Regions from separate parts of the Pantoea folii genome, predicted to be linked through region 2. Evidence: predicted binding sites of a transcription regulator. Region 2 holds the regulator's gene; each other region holds the start of a gene.
What was found. Region 2 encodes LexA, which represses DNA repair genes until DNA is damaged. Its sites were predicted from a motif close to TNCTGTATGTACATACAGNA; they were not measured.

Region 1: the regulator LexA is predicted to act here: its motif matches at 1,385-1,404, upstream of umuD (translesion error-prone DNA polymerase V autoproteolytic subunit).
Region 3: the regulator LexA is predicted to act here: its motif matches at 1,475-1,494, upstream of metR (HTH-type transcriptional regulator MetR).
Region 4: the regulator LexA is predicted to act here: its motif matches at 1,580-1,599, upstream of uvrB (excinuclease ABC subunit UvrB).

What each region holds. Positions count from the first base shown of each region.
Region 1 is NZ_JBWXON010000010.1:9,024-12,175, forward strand. Features, by position in the region: gene AC1MDE_RS12905 (XRE family transcriptional regulator) at 168-425, shown strand; gene AC1MDE_RS12910 (helix-turn-helix transcriptional regulator) at 762-1,022, opposite strand; gene umuD (translesion error-prone DNA polymerase V autoproteolytic subunit) at 1,515-1,931, shown strand; gene umuC (translesion error-prone DNA polymerase V subunit UmuC) at 1,940-3,152, shown strand, end outside.
Region 2 is NZ_JBWXON010000008.1:157,062-160,213, reverse strand. Features, by position in the region: gene plsB (glycerol-3-phosphate 1-O-acyltransferase PlsB) at 1-442, opposite strand, end outside; gene AC1MDE_RS11745 (diacylglycerol kinase) at 570-938, shown strand; gene lexA (transcriptional repressor LexA) at 1,044-1,658, shown strand; gene dinF (MATE family efflux transporter DinF) at 1,785-3,107, shown strand.
Region 3 is NZ_JBWXON010000029.1:22,987-26,138, forward strand. Features, by position in the region: gene metE (5-methyltetrahydropteroyltriglutamate--homocysteine S-methyltransferase) at 1-1,311, opposite strand, end outside; gene metR (HTH-type transcriptional regulator MetR) at 1,527-2,456, shown strand; gene AC1MDE_RS24505 (YehS family protein) at 2,552-3,034, shown strand.
Region 4 is NZ_JBWXON010000006.1:201,276-204,427, forward strand. Features, by position in the region: gene uvrB (excinuclease ABC subunit UvrB) at 1-1,500, opposite strand, end outside; gene AC1MDE_RS09890 (ABC transporter ATP-binding protein) at 2,410-3,126, shown strand.

The DNA of each region.
Region 1 (3,152 bases), on a different contig from region 2:
TGCCGGCATCGCGGGAATGTCCGGCACGCTGCTTTCACGCACACTTCGCGCATGACGGTAAATATCAGGTTTTCCTGACGGTCATCGGGACAGTGAAACACCATAATTTTGGCATAATGGAAAAGTGCAGTAATTGCACTTTTTTCAGATATTTAAAAGGATATCACATGACAGGATGGTATCTGAGGCTGTGGCGCAGAAGTATGCTCTGGAGTCGGGAGCGCGCGGCGGCAGAGCTAGGCGTGAGCCTGCGTACGTACAAAAGCTATGAAAATGCAGAAGAGATTAAACGTTCGGTGGCCCCGGCAACGGTGACGCTTTCACTTACCGGGATGATGCCTGCACTCAGATCTCAGCAGCTGAGCGCAGAACGTCTGCTGCAGCTCCTCGGCGAGATGACGGAAAGCGTCAGTAAGGAAGTCTGACCGGGCGGCGTGAACTGACCGCGGATGAAGAACAGGAAACAGCGGATAAAAAAATCCCGGGCGAGTGGCCCGGGAGCAACAGGAGTGAGCACTTCCGGTCTGAGGCCGGCGATGTTGGATCCTGAGAGCATGTCAGCTATTGCAATACGTCACACTGGTGTTGGCACGAGGAATAACACACGCGATAAGCATAGCGCCCGACGCGTTTTTATTTGCCGGGAAGCGTCTGATTTAACAGGGCGAGGTGCCGGTACGGTTACAGTTTATTAACCCCCTGGTGAAATCGGGGTGAGAAATTCCGTACCGGCACTGGAAAATTTAGCACACTCACCGCGTTCAGGTATCGCGGTCTCCGGGCAACGGAACACCCTCCCGCCACAGCTGCCACATGGCCTGCCTGATGCTCCAGAATCCGGGCGAGTAAAACACGCGCCCGAGCTTTTCTGCCATGGCCGGCGTCACCGGCTTACGATCGCACAGCAGTGACCAGACATCCCGCTGTGCCAGACCGGATTTCAGGCAAAGTGATTTTACCGTCATGTCATGTTCAGCGAGCAGGTAAGCGAGAAAGCGGCCGGGCGAGGTGCGGCCATCCATATAGCCTCGGAGTCCGTGAAGGTGATAGCCCGAGCATAAGAGGACATCGGCAGCTGCACAAGATCTGTACCATTTATTGTGAGAAATCCGCTGCAAAACTCACACCGGGGGACAGAGGTGAGATTAAGGTGTGGCGAAAGTGGGATAGCAGGCTGCAGAAACAGAAAGGCCCGGAATAAATCCGGGCCATCTGGAACCAGTGTGGCGTCATCCTGACACCGAGCTTGCGAGATAACTATAGCTGGCGCTGCGCTTTTCATCCGTCAGGATAACGAAAATATTTCATTATCTCTCAATGCACTGAGTGGCTGGGAACCGGTTCATTGCAAAGTCTCACTTGTCACAGAATTCAGCCTCATTAATACTGTACATATAAACAGTATATTTAAGAGGAGGATTTATGTGTCATATCATGCTGATTTCAATTGTTCCGGCAGCGCTCTGCAGAGGGCCGCAGTCGTGAAACCCGCGGAATACGCACCTGGCCTGACGCTGCTCTGGCTACCCGTTTTCACACCGCGGGTACGCGTGCCACTTTATGCCGAGCCGTGTGCGGCGGGATTCCCCTCACCCGCCGCCGATTATGTCGAAAAAGAGCTGGACCTGAATGAGCTCTGCATCCGCAGGCGCGCCTCTACGTTCTTCGTGCGCGCCAGCGGCAGCAGCATGGAGGGCCTTGGGCTTTATGACGGCGACGTCATGGTGGTTGACCGGGCCGAGGAGGCGTCGCACGGTGACATTGTCATCGCTGAGGTGGAAGGTGAATTTACGGTTAAACGCCTGCAGCTGCAGCCCCGGCTCGCGCTGCTGCCCATGAATCCGGCCTACCCGGTGATTTATCCGGAAGAGCTGCAGCTGCTCGGCGTGGTCACCTGGTGGTTCAACAGCACGCGTGCGCGCCGGAGGTAACGATGCCTATGTTTGGCCTGGCAGACGTGAACTCGTTTTACGCCAGCTGTGAGGCGCTGTTTCGTCCGGACCTGCGCGGTAAACCCGTTGTGGTGCTTTCGAATAACGACGGCTGCGTGATCGCACGCAGCGCCGGTGCCAAAAAGCTTGGCATTAAAATGGGTGCGCCGTGGTTCCAGATAAAGACGCAGGATTTTACAGAACGCGTACACGTCTTCAGCAGTAATTATGCGCTATACCACAGCATGTCGCAGAGGGTCATGACGGCGCTTGAAGAGCTGACGCCTAAAGTCGAGCAGTATTCCATTGATGAGATGTTCCTTGATTTGACCGGCATTGACGGGTGCGAGGACTTTGAGCACTTCGGTAGACGCCTGCGAACGCACGTGATGGCCACGACCGGACTGACAGTCGGCGTTGGTATGGGTCCCACTAAAACGCTGGCCAAAAGCGCACAATGGGCCAGCAAAGAGTGGAAACAGTTCAGGGGCGTACTGGCCCTGACACCAGGAAACCCTAAACGCACCGCCACGCTTCTGCTTAACCAGCCGGTTGAGGAGATCTGGGGCGTTGGACGGCGTATCGCTAAAAAGTTAAACATTATGGGCATCGAAAATGCCCTGCAGTTATCGCGCGCGCACCCTGCCCTCATTCGCAAAAACTTCAGTGTGGTGCTGGAACGTACCGTACGCGAACTCAATGGCGAATCCTGCATTCCGCTCGAAGAGTTTGCGCCCGCGAAACAGCAGATTGTGTGTTCACGATCGTTCGGCGAGCGCATTACGTCAAAAGTAGCAATGCAACAGGCTCTGTGTCAGTACGCGACGCGTGCATCCGAAAAGCTACGGGGTGAACGTCAGTTTTGTAGACGAGTGGGTATTTTTATTCGAACTTCACCGCACGCACCCGGTGAAGTCTTTTACGGTAACAGCGCCGGTGAAAACCTCAGCGTCCCGACGCAGGACACCCGGGATGTAATCGCAGTAGCAATGCGCTCGCTTGATCGCATCTGGCGGGAAGGCCGGCGCTACATGAAAGCGGGCATTATGCTCGATGACTTTACACCCAATGGCGTCAGTCAGCTGAACCTGTTCGATGAGAACGGCCCCCGACCAAACAGCGCGAAGCTCATGAAGGTCCTGGACGGGATTAACCAGTCAGGGCTTGGAAATTTGTGGTTTGCAGGTCAGGGCATAAATACTGAATGGAAGATGAAACGTC
Region 2 (3,152 bases):
GGATGCGCAGATGTGGCGTATCTTCTCCCTGGATTTCGCGTCCCGGCGCACGACCAAACATCACCGCAACTGGTAACATCTGTACGTCGAGATCAGGGTTACTGCGGTGCAAATCGAGATAGTCGTGGAATAGCTTCACCGACTCAGGATTGGCAACGAAATAGGGGAATACGCGTGGGCCATCATGAATAAACACGTGACGCGGCAGTAGCGTGCCGTCGATCTCCAGCGGAGCCAGCGGATCGGGCAGATCATGTTTCAGGCACTGTGCCCGAAGAGTGAGCAGGTCAGCCTTTGAATCATAAGGCAAAACATACATCACTGGACGAGTCGGATCGATCCCGTGTTCTGAGACAGGATCGGTCGGAATGACCTTACTCTTTACCAAAAAAGAGAGTGGTAAATTCAATAGTTTGTAATAAAGTTTACGCCAACCTGACATAGACAACTTAAAGCCTCTTGTTAGCAAAGCGCGGCAAGCATACCAGAAAGTGCAACGAAGATCTGTGGCTTACACGACCTCAGATAGCCCACATATTGACGCCAAATCACATCAAGGGTTCCAAAGCATGGCAAATAACGTCACCGGTATTCAAAGAATAGTGAATGCAGCCGGTTATTCCTGGCAGGGCTTGCGCGCCGCCTGGAAACATGAAGCCGCATTTCGTCAGGAAGCCATTGCTGCACTGGTGGCGATTGTGGTGGCTTGCTGGCTGGATGTTGATGCGATTTCCCGTGTGCTGATGATTGGCTCCGTGGTGCTGGTGATCATCGTTGAAATCCTGAATAGCGCCATTGAAGCGGTGGTGGACCGCATTGGGCAAGAGCGTCATCCTTTAGCCGGACGAGCAAAAGATATGGGCTCAGCGGCGGTGTTGCTGGCTATCTTACTGGCTCTGTTTGTCTGGATCGCACTGCTCTGGTCGCATTTGCGATAGGTATTCCAGAATCTTCAAACCGCTGATTTTTCCCTCTGTTTTGGTTTTCATTTCGCCAATACCTGTATATACTCACAGCGACTGTATAAACAACCAGGGGGCGGGATGAAAGCGTTAACCACCAGGCAGCAACAGGTCTATGATCTGATTCGCGACCACATTAACCAGACCGGCATGCCGCCAACGCGTGCGGAAATTGCTGCGCAACTGGGTTTTCGCTCGCCCAATGCTGCGGAAGAACACCTGAAAGCACTGGCGCGTAAAGGCGTCATCGAGATTGTATCCGGTGCATCTCGCGGCATCCGCCTGCTAATGGAAGAAGAAGTCTCCGAAGGGTTGCCGCTGATCGGTCGCGTGGCCGCCGGTGAGCCGCTGCTGGCGCAAGAGCACATCGAAGCGCACTATCAGGTTGATGCCAATCTGTTTAAACCTACCGCCGATTTTCTGCTGCGGGTGAGTGGTATGTCGATGAAAGACATCGGGATTATGGACGGCGACTTGCTTGCAGTGCATAAAACCCAGGAAGTCCGTAATGGTCAGGTTGTGGTGGCGCGCATTGATGATGAAGTGACCGTCAAACGCTGGAAAAAGCAGGGTGCCATTGTGCATTTGCTGCCAGAAAACACCGAATTCCAGCCGATTGTGGTCGATACCCGTGAGCAGGCTCTGACCGTTGAAGGTTTGGCTGTGGGCATCGTACGTAACGGCGAATGGCTTTAATCTCTCATTGAATTCCCCCGCTGCGGTTGGTCGCTGTGCTGACCGCAGTCTGATACATTGATTTTCCTCCTCAGGCTGATTGTCGGTTAATGGTCCTATTGACCAGCGCAACAATGGAACGGGCGAATGCGGCTGTTTTCCTCCTCAGATAAAGCATTGTGGCGGCTGGCGCTGCCGATGATTCTCTCCAATATTACCGTTCCGCTGCTCGGTGTCGTCGATACGGCAGTGATTGGCCATCTCGATAGCCCCATTTACCTCGGTGGCGTGGCGGTAGGTGCAACGGCGACCAGTTTCATCTTTATGTTGCTGTTGTTCCTGCGCATGAGCACCACGGGTTTGACTGCGCAGGCGTTTGGCGCGAACGATAAAACCGCCTTAGCGCGGGCGTTGACGCAACCTCTGCTGATCGCCCTGGTGGCGGGCGTGCTGTTTTTATTACTGCGCGCGCCCTTTAGTTTGATCGCAGCCTCATTAATGGGCGGCAGCCCGGAAGTGCAGCACCAGGCACAAATTTTTATCAACATTCGCTGGCTTAGCGCACCGGCGACCTTAGCCAATCTGGTGATTTTGGGCTGGTTGCTTGGCGTGCAATATGCGCGAGCGCCGATGGTGCTGCTCATTGTCGGTAACCTGGTGAATATCCTGCTCGATCTCCTGTTTGTGCTGAAGCTTCACTGGGGCGTTGCAGGTGCGGCGGCGGCAACGGCGGTGGCAGAGTACGTCACGCTGGGTGTGGGGTTATGGATGGTGGTACGTGTGCTTAAGTTGCGCGGCATTTCTTTCAACCAGCTAAAACAGAGCTGGCGTGGTGATGCGGCACGCCTGTTCCGGCTCAACCGCGACATCATGCTGCGTTCGCTGATGGTGCAAATCTGTTTCGCGTCACTCACCTTGCTGGGCGCGCGTTTAGGGCCAGATGTTGTTGCGGTGAATGCCGTACTGCTGATGTTCCTGACGTTTACGGCCTATGCGCTGGATGGTTTTGCCTATGCCGTGGAGGCCTGCTCCGGTGAAGCGGTGGGGGCGCGAGATCGCAGTCGCTTATTACTGATTTGGCATGCTGCCTGCCGTCAGGCTGGTATCGTTGCCCTGGCGTTCGCAGCCATCTATGCGATAACCGGCCCCCAAATTGTGGCGTTGCTCACCTCGCTTGAGCCACTGCGAGAGATGGCCGATCGCTATCTTGGCTGGCAGGTGATTCTGCCGCTGATCGGTGTCTGGTGTTATCTGCTGGACGGTATGTTTATCGGCGCCACGCGCGGGCGCGAAATGCGCAACAGCATGATGATGGCGGCAGTGGGTTATGGGCTTGCCTTACTGACACTCCCGTGGCTCGGTAATCACGGCTTATGGCTGGCGGTGACGGTGTTTCTTGCCTTGCGTGGCTTGACGCTCTGGTGGATGTGGCGACGCCACTGGCGACACGACAGCTGGTTCACTGTTTGAATAAGCGAAGCGTAACCTACAGATTATTCTGTATTTTTTTGCGTA
Region 3 (3,152 bases), on a different contig from region 2:
TTGCGGGAAGGATCCAATCGTGGTGGTCGGCCAGGCAGGCAGATTAAAGCGATGGCGCTGCGCTTTGGCGCGTTCGTCATAGTGGCTGGCGCGCTCAACGTCTTTGGCCTGAATATTCGCCAGACGTGCGCCCACTGCGGCATTGTGCACGCGCGAAGAATGAGAACGGGCGCGAATCGGCGCGCTCCACTCCGTCAGCGAGGCCGCATCGTTATTATTGAGCGCCTGGCTCAACAACCTCAGCTCAGCACACTTCTGTAAAGCAAAGGCAAACCAGCTTTTCACTTCCGCATCGAGCCGGGTTTCGACACTGAGATCGATCGGGCTGTGCAGCAGCGAGCAGGAGGAACCAATCCACAGATTTTCACGCTGCCCGACCAGCGGTTGCAGGCGATCGAACCAGCAGCTGAGCTCGGCACGCCAGACATTGCGGCCGTTGATCACCCCGACTGAGAGCAGCCAGTCGGCGGGGAGCTGTTGGTGGATATGCTGGATGTCATCTCTGCCATGCACCAGGTCAACGTGTAAACCTTGAACCGGTAGCGTCTTAATCACGTCGAGATTTTGACCGATGCTGTCAAAGTAGGTCGTCAGTAGCAGTTTTACATGACCTTGTAGCGCATCGTAGGCAGGCTTGAACGCATCACGCCATTCCTGTGGCAGCTCCAGCACCAGCGCGGGTTCATCGATCTGCACCCATTCAATACCGCGCTGATGCAGTTCAGCCAGCACTTGCTGATAGACCGGCAGTATCGCTTTCAGCAACGACAGGCGGTCAAACGGCTCACCTTTGACTTTGCCCAACCACAGGTAAGTGACCGGTCCCAGCAGCACCGGTTTGATCGCGTGACCCAGCGCCAATGCTTCATCCACTTCTTCAAGGAGCTGTGTCCAGCTTAGTGAGAACTGCTGGCCCTGAGTGAATTCCGGCACCATATAGTGATAGTTGGTGTTGAACCATTTGGTCATTTCAGCGGCGGCAGCAGGATTGCCGCTGGGGGCGCGGCCACGTCCCAGACGGAACAGCGTATCGAGATCGACCGATCCATCCTGGTTCTGATGGCGCGCCGGCACATTGCCCAGCATCAGGCTGGTGGTCAGCACATGATCATACCAGGCGAAATCGCCCACGGGCAGCAGATCCACCCCCGCGTCTTTCTGCTGTTGCCAGTGGCGAGCGCGCAGCTCGCACCCCACGGCCAGCAGCGCTTCCTGTGAGCTGTTACCTGCCCAGTAGCTTTCCTGTGCTTTTTTCAGTTCACGACGCAGACCGACACGAGGGAAACCGAGCGTATGGTTCAGAATGGTCATTTAGTGATCTCCAGATATGCTTAACGGGTCGAGCCCGTTTACGTTCATCCAGCGAGTGACATTGCCGTCCGCTGAACGCCTGAACTGGACGAAAGTCATGTGGCGGTGGCGCTTGCTTGAGATGTTTAGCCGTCCAGATGTTTACACCGCCATAATCTGCGGGTACTGTATGTTCCTCAAGCGCAATTTGTTCAATCTCGATGTGAAGGACTCTCATGATCGAACTCAAACATCTGAGAACGCTGCAGGCGTTGCAAAATACCGGCTCGTTGGCCGCTGCCGCCGCTCAGCTTCATCAGACACAATCGGCGTTATCGCATCAGTTCAGCGATCTGGAACAGCGGCTGGGCTTTCGCCTGTTTGTGCGCAAGAGCCAGCCGTTGCGGTTTACGCCGCAGGGGGAAATCATGCTGCAGTTGGCCGAGCAGATTTTGCCGCAGATTCAGCAGGCGTTGCAGGCATGCCACGAGCCGCATCAGACCACGTTACGCATCGCCATTGAGTGCCACAGCTGCATTCAGTGGCTAACGCCAGCCCTCAATAATTTCCGCCAGAGCTGGCCGCAAGTGGTGGTCGATTTTAAATCGGGCGTGACTTTTGATCCCCAGCCCGCCCTGCAACAGGGCGAACTGGATGTGGTGTTGACCTCCGATATCCTGCCGCGCAGCGGTTTGTTCTATACGCCGATGTTTGATTTTGAGGTACGTCTGGTGCTGGCCCCGGACCATCCGCTGGCGAAGCTGGAACATATCTCGCCGGAAGATTTGGCCGATGAGGTACTGATGATCTATCCGGTGCAGCGTCAGCGTCTCGATATCTGGCGTCATTTCCTGCAGCCTGCAGGCATCAGCCCGGCGCTGAAGAGTGTGGATAATACGCTGTTGCTGATTCAGATGGTGTCAGCACAGATGGGTATTGCGGCCCTTCCGCATTGGGTGGTGGAGAGTTTTGAAAAGCAGGGTCTGGTGGTGACCAAGACATTGGGTGAGGGTTTGTGGAGCCGTTTATATGCCGCCGTGCGCGATGGTGAGCAGCGTCAGCCGGTGTTAGAAGCCTTTGTGCGCTTCGCCCGCCAGCACGCCTGTGACCATCTGCCGTTTGTACGTGATGCCGCTCGCCCGGGTTCATTGCAGTCAATTTCTTGATCATCCCACGGGCGACCTGTGTCGCCCGTGCTGTTATCCCTGCCCGGCCTGCTCTATAATGCGCCGCCTCAATCCGCGACCAAGAGAGTTTCACCATGACGAGTAACGATGTTCTGCGCAGCGTGCGCTATATGCTTGATTTGAGCGATAGCAAAGTGGTGGAGATTTTTGCCTTAGCGGGCAGTGAAGTGCCGCTGGAGGATGTGCAGGCGTGGATGAAGAAGGATGAAGACGCGGCATTCCGTAAGCTGCCGGACGTGCTGATGGGCTATTTCCTCAACGGTTTGATTTTCTTCCGTCGCGGTAAGAGTGAAGATGCACCAGCGCCGTCAGTCGAACGTCGTATGAATAACAATATTTTCATCAAGAAGCTGCGTATCGCCTTTGCGCTGAAGACCACGGATATTCCGGTGGTGCTGGAGAAGGCAAACTTTAAGATTTCCCAGGCGGAAGTCGGTGCGATTTTCCGCAATCCGGATCATAAAAACTACCGCGAGTGCGGTGACCAGATTCTGCGTAACTTTTTGAAGGGATTGACGATGATGAATCGTCCTGCGGCGCCCGCGAAAAAGCCCTGATGGCTTTGTGTTAGTGCTCAGTCGGGAAAGGGCTGATTGCTATGTGTTAGTGCTCAGTCAGGGATAGCATGGCAGATCGCAAAAGAAGCCCACATCCCTGTGGATCGGCCTCGCCATC
Region 4 (3,152 bases), on a different contig from region 2:
CAGCACATCGAACTCACCGAGACGCAAATCACGAATGATCTCCATACGTTCAACCGTATCGATATCGGAGTGCAGATAGCGCACCTTCTCGCCGTGCTCCACCAGATATTCGGTAAGATCTTCCGCCATGCGTTTGGTCAGCGTAGTGACCAGCACACGTTCATTGATCGCCACGCGTTTGCGAATTTCTGATAGTAAGTCATCCACCTGAGTGGCGACCGGACGCACTTCCAGAATCGGATCCAGTAGCCCGGTGGGACGTACCACCTGATCAATCACTTCGTCACCGGATTTTTCCAGCTCATAGTTACCCGGCGTGGCCGAAACATAGATGGTTTGCGGTGCCAGCGCTTCAAACTCTTCAAAACGCATCGGACGGTTATCCAGCGCCGAAGGCAAGCGGAAGCCATATTCTACCAGCGTCTCTTTACGTGCGCGGTCGCCGCGATACATGCCGCCAATCTGGGGGATGGTGACGTGCGATTCGTCCACCACCAGCAATCCATCGGCGGGCAGGTAGTCAAATAAGGTCGGCGGTGGCTCGCCCGGACCGCGACCCGAGAGATAGCGCGAGTAGTTTTCAATGCCAGAGCAGTAGCCGAGTTCGTTCATCATTTCGAGATCGAACTGGGTACGCTGGCTGATGCGCTGCTCTTCCAGCAGTTTATTGTTCTCCAGCAGCACCTTGCGACGATCCACCAGCTCGACTTTGATCTCTTCCATCGCCTGCAGAATACGTTCGCGTGGCGTCACGTAGTGCGTTTTCGGATAGATAGTGAAACGCGGGATCACGGACTCAATCTGCCCGGTCAACGGATCGAACAGCGACAGACGCTCAACTTCTTCGTCAAACAGTTCGACACGCAAGCCGATATCGTCGGATTCAGCCGGGAAGATGTCGATCACTTCGCCACGCACGCGGAAGGTGCCACGCTGGAACACCTGATCGTTGCGGGTATATTGCAGCTCCGCCAGACGGCGCAGAATGCTGCGCTGGTCGATAATCATGCCGCGCGTAAGGTGCAGCATCATTTTCAGATAGAGATCGGGATCGCCCAGGCCGTAAATCGCCGAGACCGAGGCCACCACAATCACATCACGGCGCTCCAGCATCGCTTTGGTGGCTGAGAGACGCATCTGTTCAATGTGTTCGTTGACCGCCGCATCCTTCTCAATAAAAGTGTCGGAACTCGGCACATAGGCTTCAGGCTGGTAGTAATCGTAATAAGAGACAAAAAACTCCACCGCGTTATCCGGGAAGAACTCTTTCATCTCACCGTATAACTGCGCCGCCAGCGTTTTATTGGGCGCCATCACCATCGTCGGCCGATTGAGGTCGGCAATCACGTTGGCGATGGTAAAGGTTTTGCCCGATCCGGTTACCCCGAGCAGGGTCTGATGCGCGAGCCCATCCTCCAGCCCCTCTTCAAGACGACGAATGGCCTCGGGCTGATCGCCTGAAGGTTTGAAATCAGAGTTGAGTTTGAAGGCTTTACTCATGGTTTTGCGGTTCCTGCAGAAGATGTCAGCGAGCAGGCTGATAATTCTACTCTGCTATGACGAATTTGCCAGAAAAAAATACTGGATATATTTACAGATATCTTGCACGATAACGGGGAAAGCAGCTGTCTCGCTTCAGTGCAATTTAAGCGGCAAAAGGCAAAAGCTTGTTGCGCAAGGTTATCCCCAGAGCCGTGACGCTTTTAACATTTGTCAAGAGAGCGTCATTAAATTGCAGTCCGATGACAAGGCAGAAAAATCTCAGGCTTGCTTTTAATTAACCTTCTGATTTTATTGGTAATGACTCAGAAGTCCAGTTTCGCAGCATAATGTATGCAGGCCGCGTATTTCCTCGCTTCCACGCGGTTTTCAGTCGCTAATGCACAAGGTTATCCACAGGAATAGTGGATAACTGAATCCAGCCCCGAGCCCATCAGCTGTGTATAATTTTCCCCGCTCTTATCCTGGCGTGCGAAATATTTTTTTTTTCGTTTTTTTTTCCGCCTGCCTTAAACCGCTTTAACTATCCTTTTGGCAAGTCAAGCACCATTGTTGTCGAAAAAACCGTACCTTAAGACCACTTATTTCTTCAGTGATTGCCTTATCAATGAACAGATGCACCAGAAACGTTAAGCATTCAGCACCGTCAAAGTGCAGTCAGGTTATTACTCAGTGGGATTATTAAGTATTTCTCACCTTTTAAGCCCGCTTTCGCTGGATTCTGACTCAGAATATCCCGTTCCATTAACCTGGCCTGGTAATTGCAGTAGTTTAACGATGGAGTGACGAGTCCATACGGCTTGCCTTGCAGGCCATCAACAGCAGTGTCCACCTTAATCGTGCACGACTGTATGCCAGACGACACAGAGCGGGAGCATTCAGGCAAATAATCTGGAAGGAGTATGTCAGATGCTGAGTTTACGTTCGGTGAATCAGTTTTACGGTCACAACCATATCCTGTGGGATGTGGATCTCGATCTGCCGCCCGGCACCTGTACGGGTGTGCTGGGCAGTCCTGGCATGGGCAAAACCACGCTGGTGAACTGCATTATGGGTCGCTTGCCCATTAACAGTGGCTCAATGATCTGGCAGGAAGATGGCTCGCCACCCGAGAATTTGTTGCTGCAGCCCGCCGAACAGCGTGCGCGCATGGGAATTGGCTATGTGCCGCAAGGTCGCCATATCTTTTCGCAGATGAGCGTGGAAGATAATTTAATGATCGCGCTGATGGCCGCTCAGGACGATCGCAGCCGTGCCATTCCTGAAATGGTGTTTGACCTGTTCCCGGCACTCTATTCCTTGCGTCATCAGCGCAGTGGCGAATTGCCGATGGATCAACAGCAGCAGCTGGCACTGGCGCGAGCATTGGTGCTGCAACCTAAACTGCTGATTCTGGATGAGCCGACCGAAGGAATGTCGCCGTGGCTGGAAGAGGAGATGGGCAACCTGATCCGCCGTCTTAATCGCGATTACGGCCTGACCATTTTACTGCTGGAGCAGCATGTCTCCTTCATCCGCCGCGTGGCAGACTATTTCCTGCTGCTTCACCGTGGTCGCAATGTGGCGCAGGGTAAAGTCGCTTTGCTGGATGATGTGACGGTGAATAAGTGGCTGACAGCGACATGATGATGTGGTCGCCATCGATGAACTGC